Regions from separate parts of the Streptomyces sp. NPDC046215 genome, predicted to be linked through region 2. Evidence: riboswitches for the same ligand, from Rfam matches in the RefSeq annotation. Region 2 holds a riboswitch; each other region holds the start of a gene.

What was found. Region 2 has a riboswitch for cobalamin ahead of ABZ951_RS08660 (iron ABC transporter permease). Riboswitches for the same ligand answer to the same signal wherever they lie in the genome.
Region 1: linked by a shared signal. The riboswitch ahead of ABZ951_RS11235 (CoA-acylating methylmalonate-semialdehyde dehydrogenase) and the one ahead of ABZ951_RS08660 (iron ABC transporter permease) in region 2 are both predicted to bind cobalamin.
Region 3: linked by a shared signal. The riboswitch ahead of ABZ951_RS03110 (hypothetical protein) and the one ahead of ABZ951_RS08660 (iron ABC transporter permease) in region 2 are both predicted to bind cobalamin.
Region 4: linked by a shared signal. The riboswitch ahead of ABZ951_RS03085 (ABC transporter substrate-binding protein) and the one ahead of ABZ951_RS08660 (iron ABC transporter permease) in region 2 are both predicted to bind cobalamin.

Annotation. Positions count from the first base shown of each region.
Region 1 covers NZ_JBEYZW010000019.1:4,983-10,713, forward strand. Annotated here, with positions in the region: gene aceA (isocitrate lyase) at 1-752, opposite strand, end outside; cobalamin riboswitch at 1,203-1,331, shown strand; gene ABZ951_RS11235 (CoA-acylating methylmalonate-semialdehyde dehydrogenase) at 1,548-3,047, shown strand; gene ABZ951_RS11240 (acyl-CoA dehydrogenase family protein) at 3,053-4,198, shown strand; gene ABZ951_RS11245 (enoyl-CoA hydratase/isomerase family protein) at 4,195-5,277, shown strand; gene mmsB (3-hydroxyisobutyrate dehydrogenase) at 5,274-5,731, shown strand, end outside.
Region 2 covers NZ_JBEYZW010000013.1:105,961-111,691, forward strand. Annotated here, with positions in the region: gene ABZ951_RS08635 (sulfurtransferase) at 1-203, shown strand, start outside; gene ABZ951_RS08640 (DUF1416 domain-containing protein) at 236-526, shown strand; gene ABZ951_RS08645 (DUF3099 domain-containing protein) at 671-928, shown strand; gene ABZ951_RS08650 (DsrE family protein) at 1,032-1,400, opposite strand; gene ABZ951_RS08655 (FABP family protein) at 1,686-2,273, shown strand; cobalamin riboswitch at 2,262-2,398, shown strand; gene ABZ951_RS08660 (iron ABC transporter permease) at 2,518-3,609, shown strand; gene ABZ951_RS08665 (ABC transporter ATP-binding protein) at 3,612-4,385, shown strand; gene ABZ951_RS08670 (ABC transporter substrate-binding protein) at 4,395-5,423, shown strand; gene ABZ951_RS08675 (transcriptional repressor) at 5,443-5,731, shown strand, end outside.
Region 3 covers NZ_JBEYZW010000004.1:130,379-136,109, forward strand. Annotated here, with positions in the region: gene ABZ951_RS03100 (ATP-grasp domain-containing protein) at 1-218, opposite strand, end outside; gene ABZ951_RS03105 (cysteine synthase family protein) at 215-1,237, opposite strand; gene ABZ951_RS03110 (hypothetical protein) at 1,234-2,184, opposite strand; cobalamin riboswitch at 2,315-2,540, opposite strand; gene ABZ951_RS03115 (SpoIIE family protein phosphatase) at 2,846-5,395, shown strand; gene ABZ951_RS03120 (RidA family protein) at 5,711-5,731, opposite strand, start outside.
Region 4 covers NZ_JBEYZW010000004.1:123,774-129,504, reverse strand. Annotated here, with positions in the region: gene ABZ951_RS03100 (ATP-grasp domain-containing protein) at 1-168, shown strand, start outside; gene ABZ951_RS03095 (MFS transporter) at 161-1,426, shown strand; gene ABZ951_RS03090 (class I SAM-dependent methyltransferase) at 1,398-2,147, shown strand; cobalamin riboswitch at 2,200-2,384, shown strand; gene ABZ951_RS03085 (ABC transporter substrate-binding protein) at 2,414-3,442, shown strand; gene ABZ951_RS03080 (iron ABC transporter permease) at 3,454-4,548, shown strand; gene ABZ951_RS03075 (ABC transporter ATP-binding protein) at 4,545-5,363, shown strand; gene ABZ951_RS03070 (ferric reductase-like transmembrane domain-containing protein) at 5,348-5,731, opposite strand, start outside.

The sequences.
Region 1 (5,731 bases), on a different contig from region 2:
CGCTCGCCGGTGCAGAACCGGGCGTCGGTCTCGTCGACGTCGCTGGTGAGCAGGTTGGCGGCGAGGGCGTCGGTGCGGGCGACGAGCACCGTGGGCACGTCGGCGATGTCCGCGGCGAGGCGGGCGGCGTTGAGGGTGCGGATGTGCTGCGAGGTGGGGACGAGGACCTTGCCGCCGAGGTGGCCGCACTTCTTCTCGGAGGCGAGCTGGTCCTCGTAGTGGATGCCGGCGGCGCCCGCGGCGATCATCGCCTTGGTGAGCTCGAAGGCGTTGAGCGGGCCGCCGAAGCCGGCTTCGGCGTCGGCGACGATCGGCGCGAGCCAGTCGGTGGTGTCCCCGGTGCCCTCGGCGGTGGCTATCTGGTCGGCGCGCAGCAGGGCGTTGTTGATGCGGCGGACCACGGTGGGCACCGAGTTGACGGGGTAGAGGCTCTGGTCGGGGTAGGTGTGCCCGGCCTGGTTGGCGTCCGCGGCGACCTGCCAGCCGGAGAGGTAGATCGCCTGGAGGCCGGCCTTGACCATCTGGACGGCCTGTCCGCCGGTGAGCGCGCCGAGGGCGTGGATGTAGTCGTTCTCCCGCAGCTGCCGCCACAGGCGTTCGGCGCCGCGCCGGGCGAGCGTGTGCTCCTCGCGCACGCTGCCCGACAGCCGGATCACGTCCTCGGCGCCGTAGGTGCGCTGTGTGCCCTGCCAGCGCGGGTCGGTCGCCCACCGCCGTGCCAGTTCGTCGGCTGTCGTCCCTGTCTGCGCCATGACCGTCTCCCGGTGTCGCGTCGAATCGGCTTTGAGCGTCTGTCAAGAGTGCGAAGGGGAAGTGGCTCCCCTGTGGTGCGTGGCCCGCCGTGCCGCTCGCCGGTGCGCGAGGGGTGGGGCGGGGTGACCGGTGGTGCGGCCGGACGGTCCGGGGCGGCGACGTCAGGGCTGAGATCGCGTCCGGTGTCCGGCCTCGGCCGACCGGGTCCGGTGGGCCGCACTACGACTGTGACAGTGGCACTGAGTGCCATCAAGCATGGATCTCTGCCAATTTCCGCTCATCCACGCGGCGCCTTTTGCCAACTTTGCCAACGGCACAAAGGCTGGTTTCCGCCATGCCCGGGGCGGGGCGGAGGGGGCTCGCCGGGGTGCCGCCGACAACCCGTGGCCGGGAGACCTGGACTTACTAGGACGTCCAACTATATGTTCGGGGGGAAGGCCCGCGGTGCGGGGAAGCCGGTGCGAATCCGGCGCGGTCCCGCCACTGTGACCGGGGAGTCCTGCCGCCGGCAGCCACCCACCGACGAGCGGCATGCCGGTGCGGCGGGCGGTGCGCGGCGCCCCGGGAGCCAGGTCACCGACCGCGGGATGGTCCGTGTTTTCCACGAGGATGGAGCAGACACGCATGGCACCGGTTCGTCACGTCCCGCCCCGCGGCCCCCGCCCCGGCGGTCCGGCCCGGCGAGCGGCACCACCCGCTCCCTGACGCCCCGTCGCCTCGCGTCCTCCCCGTTCCTGCGGCGGCCTTCGCGCGCCCCATCCCCGGGTCCCACCCTGACGAGAGCAGGCTTTCCCATGGTCCGTGAACTCACCCATTTCATCGGCGGCAAGCACACCCCGGGCACCTCGGGGGCCTACGGCGATGTGTACGACCCCAACACCGGCGCCGTGCAGGCCCGGGTCCCGCTGGCGAACCGGGCCGACACCGAGGCGGCCATCGCCGACGCGGCGGCGGCCCAGCGCGAGTGGGGCGAGTGGAACCCGCAGCGCCGGGCCCGGGTCCTGCTGCGCTTCCTGCGGCTCGTCGAGGGCGAGATGGACTCGCTGGCCCGGCTGCTGTCCGCCGAGCACGGCAAGACCGTCGCCGACGCGAAGGGCGACATCCAGCGCGGCCTGGACGTGGTGGAGTTCGCGGCGGGCATCCCCCACCTGCTCAAGGGCGAGTTCACCGACAACGCCGGCAGCGGCATCGACGTCCACTCCCTGCGCCGCCCGATCGGCGTCACCGCGGGCATCACGCCGTTCAACTTCCCGGCGATGATCCCGCTGTGGAAGGCCGCACCCGCGATAGCCTGCGGCAATTCCTTCATCCTCAAGCCGTCCGAGCGTGACCCCTCCGTGCCGCTGCGCCTGGCCGAGCTGTTCCTGGAGGCGGGTCTGCCGCCGGGCGTCCTCAACGTCGTCAACGGCGGCAAGGAGTCGGTGGACACCCTGCTGGAGGACCCGCGGGTGCAGGCCCTCGGCTTCGTCGGGTCGACCCCGATCGCCGCGCACATCTACGCCACCGCCGCCGCGCACGGCAAGCGCGCGCAGTGCTTCGGCGGGGCGAAGAACCACATGATCGTGATGCCGGACGCGGACCTCGACCTGGCCGCCGACGCGCTGATCGGCGCGGGCTACGGCTCGGCGGGCGAGCGCTGCATGGCGATCTCGGTGGCCGTGCCGGTGGGCGAGGAGACCGCCGACGCGCTGGTCGCCCGGCTCAAGGAGCGCATCGCGGCCCTGCGCATCGGCCGCTCCGACGACCCGCAGGCCGACTTCGGCCCGCTGGTCGGCCGCGACGCCGTCGACCGGGTCCGCGGCTATGTGGACCTCGGCGTCGAGGAGGGTGCCGAGCTCGTCGTGGACGGGCGCGACTTCACCCTCGCCGGGCACGAGAACGGCTTCTTCGCCGGTGCCTCGCTGTTCGACAAGGTCACCCCGGACATGCGGATCTACCAGGAGGAGATCTTCGGCCCGGTCCTGTCGGTGGTCCGCGCCGCGGACTACGAGGAGGCGCTGCGGCTGCCCTCCGAGCACCCCTTCGGCAACGGCGTGGCGATCTTCACCCGGGACGGCGACACCGCCCGTGACTTCACCCGCCGGGTGGACACCGGGATGATCGGGGTCAACGTACCGATCCCGGTGCCGGTCGCCTACCACACCTTCGGTGGCTGGAAGCGGTCCGGTTTCGGCGACCTCAACCAGCACGGCCCGGACTCGATCCGCTTCTACACCCGCACCAAGACCGTCACCTCGCGCTGGCCCTCCGGGGTCAAGGAGGGCGCGAGCTTCACCATCCCGACGATGGGCTGACGGCGATGACCACGACCCTCACCGAGGACCAGCTCGCGATCGTCGAGACGACGCTGGACTTCACCCACGAGCACCTCGCCCCGCACGCCGTCGACTGGGACCGGGACAAGCACTTCCCCGTCGACGTGCTGCGCAAGGCCGCCGGCCTCGGCCTCGGCGGCGTGTACGTGCGGGAGGAGGAGGGCGGCGCCGGCCTCACCCGGGCCGACGGCGTCCTGATCTTCGAGGCGCTGGCCACCGGCTGCCCCTCCATCGCCGGCTACCTCTCCATCCACAACATGGTCGGCTGGATGATCGACCGCTACGGCGACGCCTCCCAGCGCGCCCGCTGGCTGTCCGCCCTGTGCTCGATGGACGCCCTGGGCAGCTACTGCCTCACCGAGGCGAGCGCCGGCTCCGACGCCGCCGCCCTGCGCACCCGGGCCGAGCGCGACGGGGACTCCTACGTCCTGACGGGCGTGAAGCAGTTCATCTCCGGCGCCGGCGCCTCGCACCTGTACATCGTGATGGCCCGCACCGGCGAGGACGGCCCGGGCGGCGTCTCCGCGTTCGTCGTCGAGAAGGACGACCCCGGCCTGTCCTTCGGCGCCAACGAGAAGAAGATGGGCTGGAACGCCCAGCCCACCCGGCAGGTGATCCTCGACGGCGTCCGGGTCCCGGCGAGCCGCCGGCTCGGGGCCGAGGGCGAGGGCTTCCGCATCGCCATGAGCGGCCTCAACGGCGGCCGCCTCGGCATCGCCGCCTGCTCCCTGGGCGGCGGGCAGGACGCCCTGCGGCGCAGTCTCGCCTACCTCGCCGACCGGGAGGCCTTCGGTTCCCCGCTCCTCGACGCGCAGGCCCTGCAGTTCCGCCTCGCCGACATGGCGACCGAACTGACCGCCGCGCGCGCCCTGGTGCGGCAGGCGGCCGAGGCCCTGGACCGCGGCGACCCGCAGGCGCCCCAGCTGTGCGCCATGGCCAAGCGGTTCGCCACCGACACCGGCTACTCCGTCGCGGACCGCGCCCTGCAGCTGCACGGCGGCTACGGCTACCTGAGCGAGTACGGCATCGAGAAGATCGTCCGCGATCTTCGGGTGCACCAGATCCTGGAAGGAACCAACGAGATCATGCGACTGATCGTGGCCCGGGGACTGACCGGAGCCACCCGATGAGCCCGGCGAACCCCGGCGGGGACTCCGTCCTGGTGCGCACCGAGGGCCGTGCCGGGTACCTCACCCTCAACCGGCCCAAGGCCCTCAACGCCATCGACCACGCCATGGTGCACCGCGTCGGGGAGGCCCTCACCGCCTGGGAGCGCGACCCCGCCGTCGAGACGGTGGTGATCACCGGTGCCGGGGAGCGCGGGCTGTGCGCGGGTGGCGACATCCGCACCATCCACGAGGACGCGCGCGCGGGCGGCGGCGTGGCCTCGGCGGCGTTCTGGCGCGACGAGTACCGGATGAACGCCCGGATCGCCCGCTACCCCAAGCCGTACGTGGCCGTCATGGACGGCATCGTGATGGGCGGGGGCGTCGGGATCTCCGCCCACGGCAGCGTGCGGATCGTCACCGAGCGCTCCCGGGTCGCCATGCCCGAGACCGGCATCGGCTTCGTCCCGGACGTCGGCGGCACCTACCTGCTCTCCCGCGCGCCCGGCGAGCTGGGCACGCACCTGGCGCTCACCGGCGCGGCGGTGGGCGCCGGTGACGCCCTGCTGTGCGGGCTCGCCGACCACTTCGTCCCCGCGGAGCGGCTCCCCGCGCTCGTGGCGGACCTCGCCGGGACGGCCGTGCCCGAGGTCCTGGCGCGGCACGCCGCAAAGGCCCCGGCGGCCGGGCTCGCGGACCACCGCGAGTGGATCGACCACTGCTACGCGGCCGGCACCGTCGAGGAGATCCTGGACCGGCTGCTGGACGCGGACGCGCCGGCCGCCAAGGAGGCCGCGGCGACGATCCTCACCAAGTCGCCCACCGCGCTCAAGGTCACCCTCGCGGCGCTGCGCGGCGCCCGGGAGCTCGGCTCGCTGGAGCTCGTCCTGGAGCAGGAGTACCGCCTCTCGTGCGCGGCCCTGTCCTCCGCGGACCTGGTGGAGGGCATTCGCGCCCAGGTGATCGACAAGGACCGGAACCCGCGCTGGTCCCCCGCGACGCTCGCCGAGGTCGGCGAGGCGGACGTGGCCCGTTACTTCGCGCCGCTCGGCGACCGGGAGCTCTCCCTCGCCGCCGGCTCCCCGCAGGAGGTGCCCCGGTGAGCACGGTCATCGCGTTCATAGGCCTCGGCCACATGGGCGGCCCGATGGCCGCCAATCTCGCCGCGGCGGGACACCGGGTGCGCGGCTTCGACCTGGTGGCCGCGTCCCTGGAGGCGGCCGCGGGGTCGGGCGTCGAGCCGGCCGCGTCGGCGGTCGAGGCCGTCGACGGCGCGGACGTGGTCTTCACCATGCTGCCCGCCGGGCGGCACGTCCTCGCCCTCTACCGGGACGGGCTGCTGGCGGCGGCGAAGCCCGGCACGCTGTTCGTCGACTGCTCCACCATCGACGTGGCCGACGCCCGCGCCGCCCACGAGGCCGTCACCGCGGCCGGCCACCGTGCCCTGGACGCGCCGGTCTCCGGCGGCGTGACGGGCGCCGAGGCCGCGACCTTGACGTTCATGGCCGGGGGCGGCGAGGCGGAGTTCGCCCGGGCCGAGCCGCTGCTCGCGGTGAT
Region 2 (5,731 bases):
ACGAGCTCAAGGCGATCTACGAGGACGCCGGGATCGACCTGGCCAAGGACACCATCGCCTACTGCCGCATCGGCGAGCGCTCCGCGCACAGCTGGTTCGTGCTGCACGAGCTGCTCGGCCAGGCCAACGTCCGCAACTACGACGGCTCGTGGACCGAGTACGGCTCGCTGGTCGGCGTGCCGATCGCGCTCGGCGCCAACTGATCTCCCTCTCCCCTACGCCTCAAGGATCACTTATGTGTGGAGCAAAGGCCGGCGGCCCCGACGCCTCAACCGCCAAGCCGGGTGAGACCACCATCCAGGGTTCGGTGACCCTGGACGGCCACCCCGTGGCCGGCTACGTCCGCCTGCTGGACAGCACCGGCGAGTTCACCGCCGAGGTGCCCACCTCGGCCACGGGCCAGTTCCGCTTCTACGCCGCCAAGGGCGAGTGGACGCTGCGGGCGCTCGTCCCCGGCGGGAAGACCGCCGACCGCAAGGTCGTCGCCCGGGAGGGCGGCCTGGCCGAGGTCGCCATCGCCGTCTGACGCCGCCGCCCGGCGGGCGGACCCGAACGCCGGAAGGCCGCACCCAGGGGTTGGACGCCTTGCTGGGGGGTGCGGTCTTCCGTGCTGCCCGGCCGCGCCGCACGGGCCGTGACCGCCCGCCCGGCGCCGTCGTACCGTGGAAGCGTGTACACACGGCGCCGCCACCGGTACTTCGCCATGATGGGCGTCTGCATCGGCATGTTCGTCCTGGCGTGGGCCGTCGTGCGCCTGTGGTCGGTCCCGGCCGCGGTGGGGATGTGCCTGGTGGCGATGGTGATCCCGCCCGTCGCGGCGATCGTCGCCAACCGCCGGGGCCCGGACGACCGCTGGTGGGACGACCCGTCCGGGGACCCGAAGTCGGACGAGTGGTGGGACGAACTGGACGGCAAGCGGCGCCGTTAGCCTTCCGGCGGGTGGTGGGGTGCACCACCGCTGCGCGGCGGTGTCCTCAAGCGCCGGACGGGCTGGTTTCCGGGGGCACCCCCAGGACTCACCGGAAAGGCCCTCAGTACACCAGCGCCTGCACGCCCTCGCCCATGATCTCGCTGACGAAGACCTGTGCCCCGGCGATGCGCGCACCCTCGATGAGGTCCTTCTCCTCGATCTCCCGGCGCGCGGCGCACTGCGTGCACACCGTGATCATCCCGCCGCCCAGCCGGATGCCCTCGATGAGGTCGGGCAGCGGCGCCGCGTGCGGCAGCTCGAACTCCGCCGCCCGGCCCGGCAGCGCGAACCACGACGACTCCCCCGTCAGCCACAGCGACACCTCGACGCCGCTGGCGACGGCCACGGCCGCCACCGTGAACGCCTGGGAGCACCGCTCGGGCGCGTCCGCCCCCGCCGTCACCTTGATCACGAGCTTCTTGTACGCCATGCGATCACTGTAGGGCCCGGCCCCGGATCGCGGCCGGGCAGCACGATCGACCTCACAGCGCCGCCCCGGACACCTCCGACTAGACTCGGGACCGGTCCGTAACACCCTCACTCCGACCGAGGAGCGCGCTCGTGCTTGAGGCAGTCTTCACCACCCTGTTGGTCCTGGTCGTCGTCGGCGTTCTCGCCTTCTCCGCACTGACCTGGAAGAAGCTGTACCAGGGCCAGCGCTGACCCGGTCGCCGTCCGCAACCCCCCGCCTCCCACAGATCGCCTGAGCCCCCTCATGATCGAGATTCCGTCCGACCTCCACCCGGACCTCGTGCCCCTCGTCTTCCTCCTCGGCAAGTGGGAGGGCGCGGGCGTCGCCGACTTCCCCGGCGCCGAGAAGTGCAACTTCGGGCAGGAAGTCACCTTCACCCACGACGGCCGTGACTTCCTGGAGTACACCTCGCACAGCTGGGTGCTCGACGCCGAGGGCAAGATGGGCCGCCCCCTGGAGAGCGAGACGGGCTACTGGCGGATCGACAAGGACCGCAAGGTCCACGTCGTCATGGTCCGCGACCAGGGTGTCGCCGAGGTCTGGTACGGCGAGCTGGCCGACAAGAAGCCGCAGATCGACCTGGCCACGGACGCCGTCGCGCGCACCGAGGCCGCCGACCCCTACTCGGGCGGCAAGCGCCTGTACGGGTACGTCAAGGGCGATCTGATGTGGGTCGGCGAGAAGGCCACCCCCGAGGTGCCGCTGCGCCCGTACATGTCGGCACACCTGAAGAAGATCGCCGATCTCCAGGAGTGGGCCGCCAACCTGCCCGACGACATGCCGGACGGCGTCGCGTTCTTCAACCAGGACGGCACGCCCTACACCGGCTGACGCTCCCGTCACACCCGCAGCGTCCCGTGGGGGAAGTCCGGTCGAAATCCGGCGCTGACCCGCAACGGTAGGCGGAAGTACCTCTTCCGCGAGCCCGATCACCCACGGTGACGCAGACCCCGCACAACTCGCCGTGGACTGCGAGGGGACTCCCGGACGCAAGCGCTCCGCGGGCCGCTCCTTGGACGTATGACGTACGACGTACGCGTACGGGCCACGGCCCGAGGCGAAGGCGTACCCGTCCGTGGCGATCACCTCCCAGGCAGGCGTTTCCCGGCGAACCGGCGGGCCCCCGCCACCCCGGCGGCTGCCGGTGCCGCCCCTCGTCATCACCCTCGCCGCGGCCCTGGTGATCTCCGTGATCTGCGGGGTCGGCCTCGGCGCCGCGGGGGTGGGCTGGGGCGCGACCGTGCGCTACCTGCGGGCGGGCCTGACCGGGGCGACGCTGGCGCCCGACGAGGTCGCCGCGTACACCATCGTCTGGGAGCTGCGCTTCCCGCGGGCCCTGCTGGCCGCCGTCGTCGGCGCGGGCCTCTCCGCGATCGGCGTGGCCGTGCAGGCCATGGTCCGCAACGCCCTCGCCGACCCCTTCGTCCTCGGGATCTCCTCCGGCGCCGCCGTCGGCGCCAACGCCGTGCTGCTCTTCGGCGCGCTCGGCTCGCTGGGCATCTGGGCGCTGTCGGGGGCCGCGTTCGTCTCGGCGCTCGCCGCGATGCTGCTCGTCTACGCGGCCGCCCGCACCCCGCACGGCCTGACGCCGCTGCGGCTCGTGCTGACGGGCTCGGCCATGTACTACGGCTTCTCGGCGATCACCACGCTGATGGTCTTCAGCGCCGACCGGGGCGAGTCCGCCCGCTCGGCCATGATGTGGCTCCTCGGCAGCCTGGGCGGCGCCACCTGGTCCTCCGTGCCCATCGCCGCGGGCGCCGTGGCGGCCGGGCTCGGTTACCTGCTGTGGTCGGCGCGCAGCCTCAACGCGCTGGCCATGGGCGACGAGACGGCCGCGGCCCTGGGGGTGGACGCCGACCGGCTGCGCCGCAAGCTGTTCGTCGTCGCGGCCGCGGTCACCGGCGCCGTCGTCGCCGTCAGCGGCGCCATCGGCTTCGTGGGCCTGATGGTCCCGCACGTCACCCGCATGCTCGTCGGCGCCGACCACCGCCGGGTGCTGGCCGTGGCACCGCTGCTGGGCGCCGTGCTGCTGGTCTGGGTCGACATCGTCTCCCGGCTGCTGCTGGCCCCCGTCGAACTGCCCGTCGGCGTCATCACCGCGCTGATCGGCGTGCCGTGCTTCGTGGTGCTCATGCGCCGCCGGGGCTATGTCTTCGGAGGGGCGTGACCATGCGGGTCGACATCGAGGACCTGGCGGTCGACGTCGCCGGCACCCGGCTCGTGGAGAACATCGCCCTGCGGGCCGACAGCGGGCGCTTCGTCGGCCTGGTCGGACCCAACGGCAGCGGCAAGTCCACCTTGCTGCGCTGCGTCTACCGGGCCCTGCGGCCGGCCACCGGCACCGTGCGGGTGGACGGCGACGACCTGCACGCGCTCGGCGCCCGCGAGGGGGCCCGCAGGCTGGCCGCGCTGCCGCAGGAGTCGACGAGCGAGTTCGACTTCACGGCGGCCGAGGTCGTCGCGATGGGGCGGCTGCCGCACCAGAGCGCGGCCGGCCGGGTCACCGCCCTGGACACCGAGGTCTGCGCGAGGGCCCTCTCCCAGGTGGGCGCGGACCACCTCGCCGACCGGAGCTTCCCGACCCTGTCGGGCGGCGAGAAGCAGCGCGTGCTGATCGCCCGCGCCCTGGCGCAGCAGCCGAAGGTGCTGGTCCTGGACGAGCCGACGAACCACCTGGACATCGCCCAGCAGCTGGAGGTCCTGTCCCTGGTGCGCGGCGCGGGCCTCACGGTGCTGGCCGCGCTGCACGACCTGAACCTCGCCGCCACCCACTGCGACGTCCTCTACGTCATCTCGGGCGGCCGCATCGTGGCGTCCGGCCCGCCGGACACCGTCCTGACCGCCGGGCTGCTCGCCGACGTCTTCGGCGTACGGGCCTTCCGGGTGCCGCACCCGGAATCCGGCACCCCGCACCTGCTCTTCGACCGCCTCCCCGCTTCCTAAGGACCCGCCATGGCCGCCCGTGCCGTCCGTACCGCCCTCGCCTGCCTGACCGCCCTGGCCCTCGCCGGCTGCGGGGCGAAGGTCGCGGAGACCGACCAGACCGACAAGACCGACGCCAAGGCGACGGGCCACTACCCCGTGACCGTCGAGAACTGCGGGGTGAAGACGACGTTCGACAAGGCCCCGCAGCGGGTGGTGACCAACGACGTCGGCATCGCCGAGATCATGTTCGCGCTGGGCCTGGAAGACCACATGGCCGGATACGTGGCGCCGGATTACAAGGGCGACCGCGAGTCGGTGCCGTGGAAGGACGGCTACCAGAAGGTGAAGTGGCTGTCCAAGAAGGAGATCACCAAGGAGATCGTCCTCGACGCGAAGGCCGACCTCGTCTTCGCGGGCTGGAACTACGGCTTCGGCGAGGGCAACAACTTCACCCCCGACAGCCTCAAGAAGCTCGGCATCGGCTCGTACCTCCTGACCGAGTCGTGCCGCAACAACGGCAGCGCCAAGTCCCGCGGGGTGATGCCGCCGCTGGAGGCGCTCTACACCGACCTGGCGACGCTCGGGAAGGTCTTCGACGTCGAGGACCGGGCGGCAAAGCTCGTCGCCGGGTTCAAGAAGCAGGTCGCCGACGCGCAGGCGCGCATCCCCGCCGACGGGAAGAAGCCCAGCGTGTTCCTCTACGACGACGGCCGCGACAAGCCGCTGACGTCCGGGGTGTACGCCGGGCCGCACGACATCATCACCAAGGCCGGCGGCGACCACGTGATGAAGGACCTCAAGGACTCCTGGACGTCGGTCAGCTGGGAGACCGTCGTCGAGCGCGACCCGGACGTCATCGTGATCAACAACTACGGGGACGTGACCGCGGAGCAGAAGAAGGCGTTCCTGAAGTCCTACGGGCCGCTCGCGAACGTCTCCGCCGTCAAGAACGACCGCATCTTCGTCCTCGACTACGTCGACCTCGTGGAGAGCCCCCGCAACCCAGCGGCCATCGCCGCCCTGGCCGACTACCTGAAAGGGGTCCGCACCGGCTGAGGCTGCCTAGACTGGGGGCGTGGTGGACTCCGACTGGCAGAGCAATCTCCGAAAGCGCGGCTACCGGCTGACCCCTCAGCGCCAGCTCGTCCTGGAAGCGGTGGACCGGCTGGAGCACGCGACGCCCGACTCCATCCTCACCGAGGTGCGGCGCACCGCGGGCGGGGTCAACATCTCCACGGTCTACCGGACCCTGGAGCTGCTGGAGGAGCTGGGCCTGGTCAGCCACGCCCACCTCGGGCACGGCGCTCCCACGTACCACCTCGCCGACCGGCACCACCACATACACCTCGTCTGCCGGGACTGCA
Region 3 (5,731 bases), on a different contig from region 2:
CGCAGGTCCGGGGTCCGGCCGAGCAGCTCCGCCACCCCGTCCGTGTCGAAGGTGTCGGTCTCCACCACGTCGACGGCGCCGGCGGGAAGGCGCTCCAACTCGTAGGCGTAGAAGGAGGGGTCACTGGTGAGCAGGCGCAGGCGTTCGCCCAGCCGGTCGGCGGCGCGCGCCAGGTGTCCGAGTCCGAAGGTGAGGGATTCCAGGCAGACCACGCTCATGCGGCCGGCTCCTTCCGGTGCGACGGCCAGGGGCTTCGGTTCCACTCCATCGTGGACCAGGGCATGGACATCTCCCCGGGGCTGCCGACTTCGGCCGGTTTGAGCGCGGTGAGGTCCGCGGCCTCCCTGTGCCGGGCGTACACGCGCTCCACGTAGCGGTGGCCGGTGTCGGCGCCGATCACCAGATGGAGCCGGTCGGGCCGGCGGCCGGCTTCGTACGTGGCGGTGAGGTAGGCGGCGCCGGTGGACAGCCCGGCGAAGACGGCGTGCTCGCGCAGCAGGGCGACCGTGCCGGACATGGCGTGGGTGAAGTCCATCCAGTGGACGGCGTCGTAGAGGTGGTGGCGGACGTTGTCGAAGACGATCGAGGACCCGATGCCGGCGATGATCGCCTCCGGGTCGTCGTGGTCCTGGCTGCCGAAGGTGACGCTGCCGAACGGCTGCACCCCGACCAGCCGGACGGAGGGGTCGCGGCGGCGCAGGTGTTCCGCGAGCCCGCCGGTGGAGGCCCCGGACCCGACGCCGCCGACGACGGTCAGCGAGCGGCCCGGCAGCGCCGCGGCCACCGCGTCCGCGACCTCCTGGTAGCCCAGGTAGTGGATGTCGTCGTGGTACTGGCGCATCCAGTGGAAGGCGGGCTGCTCGGCGAGGGTTTCCCGCACCCGGCGCACCCGTAACTCCTGGTCGAGTTTGAGGTTCCGCGACGGTCTGACCTGCTCGACCGTCGCGCCGAGGATCTCCAGTTGCGCGAGTGTCGTGGCGTCGACCGTGGTCGAGGCCACGATGTGGCACCGCAGGCCGTAGCGGTGGCAGGCGAGCGCCAGAGCGTAGGCGTAGATGCCGCTGGAGCTGTCGATCAGGGTCTGTCCGGGGCGGACGGTGCCGCGGTCGAGCAGCCGCCGGACGGCCGCGAGCGCCGAGTAGATCTTCATCGACTCGAACCTCAACAGGACCATGCCGTCCGCCAGCCGGACGAGATCGGGGACCTTGAGGGCATCGGCTATGTGGGGGTGGATCACGCGTAGCCTCCCTGGGCGAAGGAGCACTGGTGGCCGAGTGAGTGGAAGAAGGCGGACAGTTCGCCCTTCACGGCGGGGCCGGGGCGACGGGCGAACAGGTAGCCGATGAGGGAGCCGGTATGGGCGACGAAGAGGCCGTCCGCCGTGAACTCCTCGCGGTGGGCCAGTACGGCTTCGAAGGTGCGCTTGGGCAGCACCGCCTGGGACAGGACGGCACTGAAGGTCGCCGCCCGGGCCACGGCTGCCGGATCGCCGGAGGCGAAGCCCTTGAGGAGGTCCGTCAGGCACCGCTCGTACTCCGCCCCGTACCGCCGGTAGTGCCGCAGGAGCAGCGGGGTCACGGCGGCGGTGTCCACCGTGCCCGGCTCCGTCACGAAGGCGGTGTAAAAGCCGATGCCGGTGCCCAGGCGCCGTACGACACGGTGCCGGCCGCTCAGATGGAGCGCGAACTCGTCGAGGAAGACGCTGTCGGCCCGCTCGATCGCCGACAGGACGCGGAGGACGATGCCGGCGTCGTACGGCAGGGAGAAGAGGTGGAACAGGCAGCGCAGCGTCGCCACGATGTCGGCCGTGGAACTGGCCATCCCCACGCCGACGCTCAGGTCCGAGTGGGTGCTCCAGTGACCGGGCGGCAGCGTCAGCCCCAGGTGCCCCAGGAAGAGGCGGGCGGCCGTCGCCGCCTTCTCGCCGAGCGGTGGCGCGCCCGCCGTGCCGGCCCCTTGCGTGTAGTACACCCACGAGTGGCGGTCCACGGGGAACGACACCAGAGCGATGTCCGGATCGGCGCCCGGGCGCAGCGGGCCCTGGTAGAGCTCGCCCAGTGTGCCGTGGCAGACGCCCGAGGCGACCCGGGCCGGGCTGCCGGGGCGTGCCGCCGGCGTCGGACACGGCGGGGCGGCGGGATCCGGACCGGCCACCGGGCCGTGCGAGCGGTGCCTCTCGGTCACGGACATGCCTCCCTCGTCGCCCCCGGCCCGAGGAAGGACCGGTGAGCGAGAGGGCGGCCGCGCCTGGCACTCGCGCCGCTCCGCCTGCACCGCCGACCCAGCCCTCGAGGTCACCCGTGAACACCGCGTGCGGTCGCACGCGCGCAGTGGCAGGTCTTCGGACTCGCGGGCGCGTCGGCCGGTCCCTTCCGGCAACACCTACTGGCCGTCGCTTCCCGGACACCCCTGGACGGGGCCCAGTGCCGTTGACGGCGTTCGTTCCCACTCACCGCTGCGGGACAGCTCCGGATTCCCACCGGATTCCCTCTTGCGACGCGCCACAGGCCGTGGCGCGAACCGACTGCGCTCATCAGCGTAGAGGCGCTCACGTCGCCGCAACAGAGTGGCCTCGATCGTTGTCTTGTTGTCGCTGGTAAAGGGGCGACAGTGCCTCGAAGTGATGAATCTCGAGGAGAACGCGGGGCCGGTCCCCGGCGATCCTGCCGCCCGAAAGCCCGGAATGGCCGGGTTCGCCGGTGGACGTGACGGCACATCGGTGCGTACCCTTCGGGTCCGGTCCGCCGCTGTTTCCGCAAGCCCGGCGTGTGTTGCTCCCCCGGGCCGGTGACCGGCGCCCGTGCAGCCGGCCCCGGCGGCTGCCGCCTATGACATCCTCAGTGACGTGACGAGCGAACCTGTCGAGGACGAGGAGTCCGGCGTCGCACCCGACGTCGTCGCGCTGGCCAAGGTCGTGGCCGCGTTGCGCGCCGAGAACGAGCGCCTGCACCGCCAGACGTCCACCGCGGCCGTGCTGGAGCGTGCCAAGGGCATCCTGATGGCACAGTCGGGGTGCTCGGCCGCGGAAGCGCACGCGGAGCTGACGCGGCGGGCGCGAGCCGACGGCCGCACGCTGACCGAGGAGTGCTGGCTCGCGCTCGGTGGCATCCCGCAGGCGGCGCACCCGCCCTTCGTGCCCGCCCAGGGCGTCTTGGACCTTCCCGCCGTTCCGGAGAAGGGTTCCCCGGCGCCGCACCGACCCGCACGCCACGGCCCGGCCCCCTCCACCGGCCGAGCCGGGCAGGTGCGGGAATCCGGCACGGAGCCGTGCGCGCCCTCGCGCACCGCACTCCTCGGCGACCTCGGCAGGGCCCTCACCGGCGCCACCTGCCCGCAGGACGTCGCGGAACGGCTGCTGGAGCACCTGGCCGGGCCCCCGGTCCGGGCCGACGCCGTCCTCCTCTTCTCCCGCACCGCGCACGACGCCCTGGAGCTCGCCGGGCACGCCGGCACCGGGGCCGCGGTCGCGGCGCAGTGGCGGTCCGTGCCCCCCATCGGCGGCATCGCCGCCCTGGACGCCGTCCGCCGCGGCGAAGCCGTGTGGCTGGAGGACCCGGCGCAGGACGCGCGGCGCTACCACCTGATCGGGCAGCCGCCGCAGAGGTGGCGCACCCGCGCCTGGCTCCCGGTCACCACCGGCGACAGGGTCACCGCGGCCCTCGGCGTCCTGCGCACGGTGGACGCCCCCTTCGGCGAGGACGTGCGCGAGCTGCTGCGGTCTGTCGCCCGGCTGTGCGCCGGGAGCCTCCGCGCGGGGGGCGTGCGCCCGGGGCCGCGCCTGCTGAACGGACGACCCGGCCCGTCCAGGTGGTCAGAGAGATCCGGGGCCCCGGAGGCGTCCGGATGGTGCGCGCCGGGCGGGCCCGAAGCGGGCACGGTCGCACTCGTCCAGGCGGTCTTCGACGTCCTTCCGGGCCCCGCCGTCCTCCTCACCCCCGTGCGGTCACCGGCGGGTGACGTCGAGGACTTCCGCATCGACGCCGCCGCGCCGCAGTCCGTCGACGTCGCCGGCCGGCGCGGCCGCACACTGGTCGGGCTGCGGATCCTGGAGTGCTACCCCACCGTGGCCGGCGCCGACGTCTGGCAGGGCTACCTGCGGACGCTCACCACGGGGACGCCGTACGAGGGCGAGCCCTTCGCCTACGAGGAGGTCGTCGCCGGCCTGCGGCAGCGCTCCGTCTACTCCGTCCGTGCGGTGAAACTCGGTGACGCCCTCGTGGTCACCTGGGTGGCCCACGACGACGCCGCCCGGCAGCAGGCCCTCCTGGCCGACCTCCAGCGGCTCGGCAACCTCGGGTGGACGGACTGGAACCTCGTCACGGGCGCCATCACCTGGTCACCCCAGGTCCACGCCGTCCTCGACCGGGACCCGGAAGAGGGCCCGCTGCCGCTCGACGCCTTCCCCCGGGACGTCCTGCCCGAGGACGCCCCGGACTTCACCCGCGCGCTCCGAAGACTCCTGGACGCGGCCACCCCCCTCGATCGCCACGTCCGGATCACGACGCGGGGCGGTGTCCGGCACCTGCGGGTCGTCGCCGAGGCGGTGCCGGACGCCCACGGCACCCCCGTCGAAGTGCACGGCTTCGTCCAGGACGTCACAGCGCAGCGCGCCGCCGAACTGGCCCTGACGGAGACCCGCCAGGCCGTCCTGGCCCAGCGCAACGTCCTCCAGGCGGAACGAACGGTCGCCGCCCGCTTGCAGCACGCTCTGCTGCCGCTGCCCGGGCAGTCGCTGCACCTGGCCGATCTGCGCGTCGACGTCGCCTACCTGCCCTCCCACGATGACCTCAACGTGGGCGGCGACTGGTACAGCGCCGTCGACATGCCCGGCGGCGTGCTCTTCGCGGTCGGCGACGTGGCCGGACACGGCATCGACGCGGTGGCCACGATGGCCCAGCTGCGGTTCACGGCCAAGGGCATGGTCGTCACCGGCTCGTCGCTCACCGGCGCGCTGCACCGGCTCAACACCCTGCTCCTGCACACCCGCGACCACCATGCCACCGCCACCCTCGTGCTCGGCCGCTACGACCCCGCCGAGCGCTGCCTGACCTGGGTCCAGGCGGGCCACCCGCCACCCCTGCTCGTGCGCCACGGGAAGGCGGAGTTCCTCTCCGCGCCCGACGGCATACTGCTCGGCGCCTCGCTGCGGCCCTCCTTCGGCGAGGCCGTGTGCCGACTCGTGCCCGGAGACCACCTGCTGCTCTACACCGACGGCCTGATCGAACGCCCCGGGGAACACTTGGACGAGGGAATGGACCGCCTGGCCCGCGCCGCCGAGACGGAACTGTCCGCGGACGGCCCCGGCTCGCTCGACGCCCTGCTGTCCCGTCTCCTGCCGGACGAACAGCGCGACGACGTGTGCCTCCTGGACATCCACCTGCCCGCGTCCGCTTGACGAGCGGGCTTGGTGAGGCCCGGTCGCCCGAAACCCCGGTGAGGGATCCGCAGGAGGGATCCAGCGCAGCACACTGTCGTCGGCCTCGAACGGGCCCGTGGCCGGGGGCGATCAGGTCAGCGGCGGCCAGTACCCGCAGCCGGGAGGCGCGCACTATCCGCCGGGTCGGCTACGGGAGCGCGGCCGCCCGCGCGAAGAGTTCGTGCGCCGCCGGGCGTGCCGCCCCGTGCCTGCCGGTGCTCCTTCGTCGGTACGCCGTGGCGGGAGGGCGGGCCGGGTGGTGCGGCGCGCCGAGCCGGTGGTGGAGCCGGCCGGTCACCGAATGAGCCCGATCGC
Region 4 (5,731 bases), on a different contig from region 2:
GTCGAGCACCTGGCCGACAGCCGGGGGTACGCGGGGATCGTCTACGCCGAGGGCGACACGGCCGAGCTCGCCACCCACTGTGCCGTCGCCGCCGCCAACGCCGTCACGGTGCTGACCGAACCCTTTCCGCAGCCGGGAGCCGCGGGCCGCCGGACCTCCGATGACTGACGCCGCCGGCGGCGCGGGGCTGCGGTCCGCGTTCTCCTCCCTGACCGGGCCCCTGCGCTTCCTGCTGCTCAGCTCCTTCCTGATCCCGCTCGGCAGTTTCATGGTCCTGCCGTTCATGTCGGTCTTCCTGCACGAGCGGCTGGGGATGGGGCTCGGGTCGGTCGGGGTGGTGCTGGCCGCGGCGTCGCTCGTGCAGTTCTCGGGCGGTGTCGTCGGCGGGGCGCTCGCCGACCGCGTGGGGCTGCGGCGCACGATGATGTGGGCGCTGGTGGTGCGCACGGCGGGTTTCGCGGCGTTCCTGGCGGCGCTGCGGTGGCCGCCCGTGGCGGTGGGGGCGCTGATCCTGACCTGCTGCGGCGCCGCGCTGTACCTGCCGGCCAACAAGGCGTATCTGGTGCACGGCGTGGCGGAGGCGCGCCGGCCGGCGTTCCTGTCCGCGGGCAACGCGGCACTCAACGCGGGCATGGCCGTGGGCCCGCTCATCGCCGGACCGTTCGTGCTGTCGTCTCCGGGCCCGCTGTTCCTCTGCGTGACGGTGCTGTTCGCCGCGGTCGCCGTGGGCCATGCGCGGCTGCCCGCCACGGGGGCGGCGGGGAAACGATCCGGCGACGTGCGTCCGCCCGGCCAGGGGCTGCTGAGCGGGGTGGCCGTCCTGCCCTTCGCCGCCAACGGGCTGGCCTTCTACCTCTACTTCTACTTCCAGCACTACCTGGCGGTCTACGCCGTGGAGCGGGCCTCCAGCGAGTTCTACAGCCTGGTGCTCCTCACCTGCTTCGTCCTGGTCATCGTCGTCCAGCCGCTCGCTTCGGACGCGATCCGGCGGATGAGCTACCCGGTCGCCCTCGCGGCCGGGTTCGCGGGGCTGGCCGCCGGAACGGCGGTCCTGGCGGCCGGCACGAGGACGGCCCTGCTGGCGGGCGGGGTCCTGATCACGCTGGGCGACATCGTGCTCTTCCTCAAGAACGACCTGGAGGCCCTGCGCCGCAGCCGCCGCTCCGACGCCGTGGTGTTCGGACAGCAGCGGCTCGCCGCGGGACTGGGCGCCTGCGCCAGCGGCGTCTTGGGCGGGCAGCTGTACGGATTCGGCGAACGGGCCGGGGACACCGGCTGGTTCTGGATGCTGGCCGCCGCCCAGTGCGTCCTGCTGCCGCCGCTCCTCCTCGCCCTGCGCGACAGGGCCTGCGCACCTCCTGCCCACCCCGACGACACGGAAGGAACAACGACCCCAGATGACGCGCACGGGCGGATTCCAGGATGACGACTTCTGGACCGAGTTCCACGACTTCCTCTTCTCCGAGCAGCGCTACTCCCAGGCGGTGGAACTGCTCGACACCTCGCCCCTGCTGTCCTTCCGGCCGGGGGCGCGCGTCCTGGACCTGGGCTGCGGGCCCGGGGTGTTCACCGTGCCGCTCGCCCGCCGGGGCTTCGACGTGACGGGCGTGGACCGCAGCCCGGCCATGCTGGAGCGCGCCCGGAAACGGTCCGCCGACGCCGGTGTGACGGCCCGGTACGTGCAGGCCGACATGCGGGAGTACGGACAGCCCGGCGCCTTCGATGTCGTCCTCAACATGTTCACGTCCTTCGGGTACTTCGAGGACCCCGCCGACAACGCCCGCGTGCTGCGGACCATGCACTCCTGTCTGGCACCCGGCGGGACGCTCGTCCTGGACCTCGCCGGGAAGGAACTGCTGGCACGCAAGGTCGTGCCGCCCAAGGTCGTCCAGCGCGGTGACGACCTGCTGGTGCAGACGGACACGGTGCTGGACGACTGGGCGCGGCTGCGCAGCGACTGGGTGCTGGTCCGCGGTGACCGTGTGACGCGCGCGAGCCTGGTGTGGTTCATGTACAGCGCGGTGGAGTTGCGGCAGATGGCCGAAGAGGCCGGTTTCGCGGGCGTGGAGTTCTCCGGGGGTTTCGACGGGCGCCCGTACGACCAGGACGCCGAACGGCTGATCCTCCGGGCGGTCCGTGAGGAGTGAGGCGGATGGGGGCGTGCGGTCGACTTCCGCACGCCCTATGCCGCACGCCTGAGCATTCGTACTATCAGCGGGTCATCACCGCGACGGGAGTCAGGAAGCCGGTGCGATTCCGGCACGGTCCCGCCACTGTGACCGGGGGAGTGCAACCCTTTTCCATGCCACTGCGCGCGGCGCGGGAAGGCCGGGGGGAACGTCGATCCGGGAGTCAGGACACTGGTCTGTCGCGGGCCCGTTCCGAGGAGCGCGGACTCCCCAGGAGGCTCTACGTGTACGACACGCCCCACTCCCCGTTCGCCCGCCGCCGCCGTGCCCTGCGCGCCGCGGCGCTGACCACCGCCCTGTTCACCTCCCTGCTGGCCGGCTGCGGCGCGCGGCAGGGCAGCGGCGACGACGCGAAACCCACCGCCTCGCCCGCGCGCGGCTTCCCGGTCACCATCGACAACTGCGGCATCCGCACGACGTACAAGAAGCCGCCCTCCCGGGTGGTGACCATCCACCAGCACCCGGCCGAGCTCATGCTGGCGCTCGGGCTCAAGGACCGGATGGTCGGCACCGCCTTCCCCGACTCCTCCGTCCTTCCCGAACTCAGAAAGGACTTCGAGGCCGTCCCCCAGCTGGCGAAGAAGGAGCCGTCCTTCGAGAAGGTCCTGCAGGCCGAGCCGGACTTCGTCTACGGCGGCTACGGCAGCGCGTTCGCCGACAACGAGGGCCGTTCCCGCACGGCGTTCACCAAGGCCGGGATCCACACCTACCTCAACCGCGAATACTGCGGGAAGAAGCAGGTGTCCATGCAGGACACCTACGACGAGATCCGCACCATCGGCTCGATCTTCGGCGTGTCCGAGCGGGCCGACAAGCTGGTCACCGACCTCAAGGGGCGGGTGGACCGAACCACCGGGAGGGTGCGGAAAGCCCCTGCCGTCCCTGTGTTCGTGTACGACAGCGGCGACAAGGCCGCGTTCACCGCCGGTGGCAAGAGCCTCGGCACCGAGATCATCAGGCTCGCCGGCGGGCGGAACGTGTTCGCGGACCTCGACGACGTCTTCGCCGACGCCTCCTGGGAGCAAGTCGTCGCCCGCAAGCCCGAGGTCATCGCCATCTACGACTACGCGGGAGCCGGAAGCGTCGAGCAGAAGAAGAAGTTCCTGCTCTCCCGGCCCGCCCTCGCCGACGTGCCCGCCGTGAAGAACAAGCGCTTCGTCGTCCTCCCGCTGACGGCGACCCTTGTCGGGATCCGGCCGCCGTACGCGGTCGAGGAACTGGCCCGCGGGCTGCACCCCGAGACGTTCCGGTGACGGCCCCGGCCGTGGCCGGCACTCCCGTCGGCACCCGGGACAGCCGCCGTGAGAAGCCGCCCCGCCGCCGGCCCTTCGCCGCCACCCTGGCCGTCCTAGGCGCCCTGCTCCTGGTGTCCCTCACGGCGGGCCTGGCGATCGGCTCGGTCCACGTGCCGCCCGGCCAGGTGTGGGGCATCGTGGCCCACGCGCTGGGCGCCGGCCCGTCGGAGCCCGGCTGGTCCCGGGCCCGGGAGACGATCGTGCTCGACGTACGGGCGCCGCGCGTCCTGCTCGGGGCGGTGACGGGCGCGGGGCTCGCGGTGGTGGGCACCGCCATGCAGGCCCTGGTTCGCAATCCGCTGGCGGAGCCGTACCTGCTGGGGGTCTCCTCGGGCGCGTCGCTGGGCGCCGTCACAGTGATCGTCTTCGGGGTGAGCCTGTTCGGTCCGGTGTCGCTGTCGGTCGCCGCGTTCGCGGGGGCCCTGCTGACACTCCTGCTGGTGTACTCGACGGCCCGCGCGGGCGGTCGCATCACCTCGGTGCGCCTGGTGCTGTCGGGCGTGGCGGTCGCCGCCGTGCTGACCGCGGTGATGGATCTGCTGCTGCTGACCGGCGACCGGGGCAACGAGGCGCGAGCGGTCCTCGCCTGGACCCTCGGGGGGCTCGGCGGCGTGCAGTGGGGCACGCTGTGGCTGCCGGGCGCGGCGCTGTCGCTGGGCGTCGTCGTCCTGCTGGTCCAGGCCAGGTCGCTGAACCTGCTGCTGGCGGGCGAGGAGGCCGCCACGACGATGGGGCTGGACGTGGCCCGGTTCCGGGCCCGGATGTTCGTCCTCCTTTCCCTCGTCACCGGCGTGCTGGTGGCGGCCGCCGGGCCGATCGGCTTCGTCGGGCTGATGCTGCCGCACATCGTGCGCCTCTTCGTCGGCGGCGACCACCGCCGGGTGCTGCCGGCCGCCGCCCTGGCCGGGGCGGTGTTCCTGGTCTGGGCGGACATCGCGGCGCGGACCGTCGCCGCCCCGATGGAGGTCCCCGTCGGCGTGCTGACGGCCCTGTGCGGCGGACCGTTCTTCCTGTGGCTGATGCGCCGGGACGCCCGGCGGAGCACCGACCGAGGAGTGGCATGACCGCGACCGAACTGGCCGTCGAGGGCGTCACGCTCACGGCCGGGGCCCGCCACCTGGTGCGCGACGTCTCGCTGACCGCCCGGCCCGGCGAGGTGGTCGGCCTGGTCGGCCCGAACGGCAGTGGCAAGTCCAGCCTGCTGCGCGCCGCCTACCGGGTGCTGCGCCCCGATGCCGGGTGCGTGCGCGTGGACGGTGCCGACGCCTGGTCACTGCCGGTGCGCCGGCTCGCCCGCACCGTGGCCGCCGTCGTGCAGGAAGCGGGGGCCGACTTCGACCTGACGGTGCGGGAAGTCGTCGCGATGGGCCGCAGCCCGCACAAGCGGCTGCTCGACGGCGACACCGCCGAAGACCTCCGGATCATCGGATCGGCCCTGGAGTCGGTGGACGCAGGTGACCTGGCGGAGCGCTCCTTCGACCGGCTCTCCGGGGGCGAGCGCCAGCGCGTGCTCATCGCCCGCGCCCTCGCCCAGCAGCCCTCCCTGCTCGTCCTCGACGAGCCCACCAACCACCTCGACATCCGACACCAGCTGGAGGTGCTCGGCGTCCTGCGCCGGCTGCCCGCCACGGTCCTGATCGCTCTCCACGACCTGAACCTCGCCGCCTACTACTGCGACCGCCTCTACGTCCTGCGCGCGGGCGAGGTGACGGCCCGCGGTACGCCCGGGGAGGTGCTCACCCCGCGGCTGCTGGCCGAGGTGTACGGGGTGGCCGCCGAGGTCGCCGTCCATCCGCGCACGGGCGCGCCGCAGGTGACGTTCCTGCCCGGGGAGAGCGCCCCGCCGGTCATGGCGATGTCGGATCATTCCCCGTCGTGATCGTGCGGGGCCGTCGCGGGCGGCTCGGCCGGGCGCGGACGTCCACCGTCGTGGCCGGACACCACCACCGCGAGGACGGCGACCACGACGGCCGCGACGGCGAGCCTGCCGGCGCCCCGGGTGGTCCAGCCCAGTGCGGATGCCCCCGTCCACCGGCCGGGCGCTTCCAGGCGCTCGGCCCGGCGGGCGGGGCGCACCAGCCGGAGGAGAAGCAGCACGGCGACGGGCACCTGGAGCAGCCACAGCACCGTGCGCGGCCAGCCGTCGTACCAGACGTTGGTGCCGTACAGCAGCGTGTGCCACACGCTCAGCACGTACACGACGATGACGAACCGGTGCAGCCGGCGCCAGGTGTTCGCGCCGATGCG